Linked DNA regions of Ciceribacter thiooxidans. The protein of the gene in region 1 binds, or shares a complex with, the protein of each later gene. Links are inferred from orthologs where the notes say so. Each region holds a gene or a part of one and is shown in the gene's direction. Other genes may lie near its edges.

Region 1 (3,239 bases):
AAGGCGCCCATCGCCATGGAAAGGCCGGCGAGCTGCATCAGCACCGCCGATCCGAGCACCACCAGCAGCGCCGCGGCGATCATCACCTCGCGCGCGCCCGTGCGAGCGATGATCTGGAAGAGCGGCGTCAGCAGGTAGCGTCCGGCCATAACCATCGCGACCACGGCGAGGACCGCGACGACCGAATCGACGAGCACGGAGCCGTTCGTCGCCTCCTGACGACTGGAGAGGATGGAGACCATGGCGAGCAGCGGCACGATCGCCAGGTCCTGCAGCAGCAGAATCGAGAAGGAGCGCTGGCCGTAGCGGGTGTTCATGTCGCCGGCGTCGTTTAGGAGTTGCAGGGCGAAGGCGGTGGACGAGAGCGCGAGCCCGAAACCCGCGACCAGGCCGCCGCGCCAGTCGACGAGACCGGAAAAGACCGCGGCGCCTGTGAGCGCGAGGCCAGTCAGCAGCACCTGTGCCGTTCCGAGCCCGAAAATGTCGGCGCGCATGCGCCAGAGTCGCGAGGGGTTGAGTTCGAGGCCGATGATGAAGAGCAGGAACACCACGCCGAGCTCGGCGACGGCGAGAATTTCGCCCGCACCTGTCAGCAGGTGAAGGACCGGGCCGATGACCACGCCGGCGGCAAGATAGCCGAGCACGGTTCCGAGACCGAGCTTGCGGGAGATCGGTGCTGCCACGACGGCGCCCCCGAGCAGAAGCAGGGTTTCGGTGAAGAGCGCGTCCGGTGCCGTCGTCAAGCCGTTATTCTCCTTTTTTGTCTGTCGCGACGGCTCTCGGGGAATCGGTGCCTCGGCCCTTGATGCCTGCTGTAATGCACAATACATGGAGCCGTAATGAAAGGCCAAATCATGACCTCTGAAATCGATTCCGCCAGTCTTCTTTCCCGTGCCGGCCAGCTCGTCGACCTCGCCCTGAAGGCGGGAGCCGACAGTGCGGATGCGGTCGTCGTCCGCTCGCGCTCGAAGTCGGTCGGCGTTCGCCTCGGCAAGGTCGAGACGACGGAGTCTTCCGAAAGCGATGACTTCTCGCTGCGGGTTTTCATCGGCAGGCAGGTCGCCAGCGTTTCGGCCAATCCGGGCTTCGACCTCAAGGCGCTCGCGGAGCGGGCGGTCGCGATGGCGAAGGTGTCGCCGGAAGACCCCTTCGCCGGTCTCGCCGACGCGGCCGACCTCGCGCGGTCCTACCCCGATCTCGACCTTTTCGATCCGACCGAAGTTTCGAGCGACGCCCTGCGGGATGCGGCCCTTGCGGCGGAAGAGGCGGCCCTTGCGGTCGAGGGGGTCTCCAACTCGGTCGGAGCGGGCGCTTCGGCCGGCATGGGCGGGCTGGTGCTCGTCACCTCCCACGGCTTTTCCGGCAGTTTTCAGTCTTCGCGCTTCGGCTGCTCCGTCGGCGTTATCGCGGGCGAGGGTTCGCGAATGGAACGCGACCACGATTTCGACAGCCGGCTCTTCCATGCCGATCTCGATCCTGCCGCCGAAATCGGACGACGGGCCGGCGAGCGGGCGGTCCGCCGTCTCGATCCCCGCCAGGCCGAAACCGGCCAGAACGTCACGGTGGTCTTCGACCCGCGCGTGGCGCGCGGCTTCGTCGGTCACATTGCCGGCGCGATCAACGGCGCGGCGGTTGCCCGCAAGACCTCCTTCCTGCGCGACCGCATGGGAACCCAGGTGCTGACGTCCGGGTTGAACATCACGGACGACCCGCTGAAGGTGCGTGGCTCCGGCTCGCGGCCCTTCGATGGTGAGGGCGTGAAGGGCGAGAAGCTGGTCGTGATCGAGGACGGTGTCCTGAAGCACTGGTTCCTGTCTTCCTCGGCTGCCCGTGAACTCGGCCTCCATACCAACGGCCGTGGTTCGCGCGGCGGGACGGCGGTGTCGCCGACGTCGACCAACCTCGCGCTCGAGCCGGGGAGTGTCTCGCCGGAGGAGCTGATCCGCTCGGTCGGCACCGGCTTCTACGTCACCGAGCTGATCGGCCAGGGCGTCAACATGGTGACGGGCGAATACAGCCGCGGCGCTACCGGCTTCTGGATCGAGAACGGCGAACTCGCCTACCCGGTATCCGGCGTGACGATCGCGTCGAACCTGAAAGACATGTTCATGCGGCTGACCGCGGCGAACGATATCGACCGTAAGTTTGCTGTCGCCGCCCCGACCGTCGCCATCGAGGGCATGACGATCGCCGGCCGCTGACGTGAGCCGCAAAACGCAGAGGATGGTGTCACCATGACCGCCGCTATCATTTCCGACTGGCAGGCGGATATCGACCTCATCGCCGCCGCCGCGCGTGAAGCGGGCGCCGTTGCCTCGACATTTTTCGGTCAGTCGCCGCAGGTCTGGTGGAAGAACGAGGGCCGGTCGCCGGTCAGCGCTGCCGATCATGCCGCAAACGAGTGTCTCGAAGAGCGGCTGCGCACTGCCCGTCCGTCCTATGGCTGGCTTTCGGAAGAAACCGACGACGATCTCGGCCGGTTGAAATCCGATACCCTGTTCGTCGTCGATCCGATCGATGGAACCCGCGCCTTCATCGCCAACAAGCCGACCTGGTGTGTCAGCGTCGCCGTCGTCCACCGCGGCAAGCCGGTGGCCGGCGTTCTCGTCGCGCCGGCGCTCGGCGAGGAGTATTCGGCGGTCGCCGGCGGGCCGGCACTGAAGAACGGCAAGCCGATCGCGGTCGCCGCCTTCGATCCGGCGAAGAAATTGCGCGTCGCAACCCCGATGGACATCGTCAATCTATTCGATGCTCCGTTGAGGGGACGTATCGAGCGTGTCGAACACGTGCCCTCGCTCGCCTACCGGATCGCAATGGTTGCCGAAGGCCGCATCGACGCGACATTCGTCAAGCCGAATGCCCATGACTGGGATATCGCAGCCGCCGATCTCATCCTGCAGCAGGCCGAAGGGCGGCTCACCGATCTCGACGGAAACGCGTTGATCTACAACCGTACCGAGGTCACCCACGGCGTCCTGTGCGCAGCGGTTGAAGGTGAGCTTCCGGCTCTCCTCGAAAGGCTCGCCGCCGTCCCGCGCGGTTGACGTTTCCGTCAAAATCGATCACAGGAAAAGGGGAGGCGAACACGAATGGAAAGAAACGTAGAATGACCGAATCCAACGATCACAAGCAGCTCCTCCACCTCGTCTTCGGCGGCGAGCTGACCAGCCTCAAGGACCTGCATTTCAAGGACCTGAACGATCTCGACATCGTCGGCATCTTCCCCGATTATGCAAGCG
Region 2 (3,202 bases), 120 kb from region 1 along the record:
AATACGCCTAACCGAATGGCACTGCGGCATTTTTGCGCTACGTCAATTTGTCGCAGCAACATCCGACAGAGAGCCTTGACGGCGTCATTAAAGCGCGCTTTTCGACCGTATGGACGTCTTGCCGGTCCCAAATATGCCGCACTCCGGAGAAAAGACGTTCCGGGGCTTTTCAATACCGCGCCCGGCGACAAGAATGGCGGCGATGATTCGAATTCCAGAGGTATCCATGGGTGTTCCAGCACTTCTCAGGTCGGGCGTGCTTGCGCTGGCCGTTGCCGCAGCAGCCGGAACGGGTTTTGCGCAGACGCCGCAACAGCCCGGCACCGTGCGCTCCAATCACGGCGCCTGGTCGATCATCTGTGATACGCCGGCCGGCGCCTCCGTCGAGCAGTGCGCCCTGATGCAGAACGTCGTTGCCGACGACCGGCCGGAAGTCGGGCTCTCGGTAGTGGTCCTGAAGACCGCCGACCGCAAGGCGAAGGTGCTGCGCATCCTCGCGCCGCTCGGCGTGTTGTTGAAGGACGGCATGGAACTCTTCATCGACGGCAACAATATCGGCCGCGCCTATTTCACCCGCTGCTTCGCCGAGGGCTGCTATGTCGAGGTCGAGATCGACGAGGAGCTCATGAAGATTCTCCGGGCCGGCAAGAGTGCGGTCTTCGCGCTCAGGGAATCGGCCGACCAGGACCGTGTGGGCATTCCGATCGAGCTCACCGGCTTTGCCGAGGGCTATGACGCCCTGCCCTGAGCAGCAGCCGGCGACGAATGACCTGACGGCGCATTGCCCTTTCCGCCCGGCCCTCCGGGCGGGCGGGCTTGCCTCCACCCCCTGCCGGACCTACATCGGGTTCGAAGGAGCGCGTCTGCCGCCCGCGCCCAAGGAGCTTTGATGGATACCGATCTTCTCAACCTTTTCGACTGTGACGAGACGAAGCTGCGCTTGGTGCTCGCCGAAACCCTTTCGGGCGCCGACGACGGCGAACTGTTCGTCGAGCACGCGCAGGCCGAATCACTCACCTTCGACAACGGTCGCCTGAAGGGCGGCAGCTTCAACACCGATCAGGGCTTCGGGCTCCGGGCGGTTGCCGGCGAGGCTGTCGGCTACGCGCATGCGGGCGAGCTTTCGCTTTCGGCGCTGTCGCGAGCCGCCGAAGCGGTCTCCGCCGTCACCCGCGGCCATGGCGGCAGCTATGCCGCCGCACCCCAGCGCACCAACCGCAAGCTCTACGGCGAGGAGAACCCGATCGGTTCGCCGACCTTCGAGGAAAAGGTGAAGCTTCTTTCCGAGGTTGACGCCTACCTGCGCGACAAGACCGACAAGGTCCGCCAGGTCACGGCATCGATTGCCGCAAGCTGGCAGGTCGTCGAGATCCTGCGTGCCGACGGCCACCGGGTGCGCGACATCCGCCCGATGACGCGGCTCAACATCTCCGTCGTCGCCGGCGAGGGCGACCGCCAGGAAACCGGTTCCTTCGGCATCGGCGGGCGTATCGGCTTCGGCGACTTCCTGACCGAAGAGAGCTGGAAGAACGGCGCCGACGAGGCGCTTCGCCAGGCGCTCGTCAACCTCGACGCGATCGATGCGCCCGCCGGCACCATGGATGTCGTGCTCGGCAACGGCTGGCCGGGCGTGATGCTGCACGAGGCGGTGGGCCACGGGCTCGAAGGCGACTTCAACCGCAAGAAGACCTCCGCCTTCGCCGGACGGATGGGCGAGATGGTCGCGGCCCCCGGCGTCACGATCGTCGACGACGGCACGATCGACCTTCGCCGCGGCTCGATCACCGTCGACGACGAGGGGACGCCCTCCGGATACAACGTGCTGATCGAGAACGGCCGCCTCGTCGGCTACATGCAGGACCGGCAGAACGCCCGACTGATGGGCATGAAGGCGACCGGCAACGGCCGCCGGCAGGGTTATTCGCACCAGCCGATGCCGCGCATGACCAATACCTACATGCTCGGCGGCGACAAGACCCCGGAAGAGATCATCGCCTCGGTGACGCGCGGCATCTACGCCGTCTCCTTCGGCGGCGGGCAGGTGGACATTACCTCCGGCAAGTTCGTCTTCGGCTGCACCGAAGCCTACATGATCGAGGACGGCAAGATCGGTGCGCCGGTGAAAGGCGCGATGCTGATCGGCAACGGCCCGGAGGCGATGAAGCGCATCTCCATGGTCGGCAACGACATGAAGCTCGACACCGGCATCGGCAATTGCGGCAAGGGCGGCCAGTGGGTGCCGGTCGGCGTCGGCCAGCCGCATCTGAGGATGGACCAGGTGACCGTCGGCGGCACACGGACGTGAGCGGCAACGTCCTCGTCCCGGAACTGGCGATCAGCGACTGGCGTTCCAGCCGCTCTTTCTATACTGACCTGATCGGCTTCGACGTCGCCTATGAGCGGCCCGAGGAAGGCTTCAGCTTCCTGTGTCTCGGCGACGCGCAACTGATGATCGACCAAGTCGGGATGGGCCGAACATTCGCGCTGGACGGCGCACCGTTCGAACGACCCTTCGGCCGCGGCCTCAATCTGCAGATCCGGGTGCCGGCCGTCGAGCCGATACTGCGGCGCCTGGAGAAAGCCGGGATCAATCCCTATCTTTCCCTCGAGGAAAAGTGGTATCGCCGCGACGACCTGGAAGTTGGCAATCGCCAGTTCATGGTGGCGGACCCGGACGGCTACCTGCTTCGGCTCTACGAGGACCTCGGCAGCCGACCGGCGACGTGACAGAATAAAGAAACCGAAGGAAACCGAGACAAGATGCTGCCCCGCCTGCCCCGCGCCGTCGTCTTCGACATGGACGGCCTGATCCTCGACAGCGAAATCCTCTACCGCAAGTCGGTGATCTCGGCGGCGACGGAAAAGGGATTGCCGATCGGTCCGTCGATCTACGAGGCGATGATGGGGCAACCCTGGCCGGGCATCGCGCAGCTGATGACTGATCATTACGGCGAGGACTTCGATCCGGATGCCTTCCGCACCGTCTGGATCGACCATTTCGACCGTCTGATCGCGACCGAACTCAAGCTGAAGGCCGGCGTCACGGCACTTCTCGATACACTCGACCGGCACGGCATTCCGCGGGCGATCTGCACCTCCTCGGCCCACCACCAGGTGCGTCACCATCTCGAAGGCTTCGGCCTGCTGCCGCGCTTCGACCACGTCATCGCCCAGGGCGACTATGCCCGCGGCAAACCGGCGC

What was found.
Region 2: the proteins of H4I97_RS13220 (region 1) and tldD are in contact, whole or in part, in a solved structure (PDB 5NJ9), measured with the Escherichia coli proteins. The link is inferred for Ciceribacter thiooxidans from one-to-one orthologs.

The regions. Positions count from the first base shown.
Region 1 is NZ_CP059896.1:2,700,240-2,703,478, reverse strand. What follows is about bases 106-3,027. They hold H4I97_RS13220 (TldD/PmbA family protein), read left to right. Parts: upstream 106-854; coding sequence 855-2,201; downstream 2,202-3,027. Other genes in these bases: H4I97_RS13215 (3'(2'),5'-bisphosphate nucleotidase CysQ), read left to right, coding at 2,235-3,027; H4I97_RS13225 (monovalent cation:proton antiporter-2 (CPA2) family protein), read right to left, coding at 106-743. In the rest of the region: more of H4I97_RS13225, read right to left, coding at 1-105; more of H4I97_RS13215, read left to right, coding at 3,028-3,044; H4I97_RS13210 (DUF4170 domain-containing protein), read left to right, coding at 3,107-3,239.
Region 2 is NZ_CP059896.1:2,581,405-2,584,606, forward strand. Bases 213-3,097 are described here. They hold tldD (metalloprotease TldD), read left to right. Parts: upstream 213-889; coding sequence 890-2,305; downstream 2,306-3,097. Other genes in these bases: H4I97_RS12675 (invasion associated locus B family protein), read left to right, coding at 227-748; H4I97_RS12685 (bleomycin resistance protein), read left to right, coding at 2,302-2,727; H4I97_RS12690 (HAD family hydrolase), read left to right, coding at 2,761-3,097. In the rest of the region: more of H4I97_RS12690, read left to right, coding at 3,098-3,202. UniProt on the Escherichia coli protein: Metalloprotease involved in CcdA degradation. Suppresses the inhibitory activity of the carbon storage regulator (CsrA).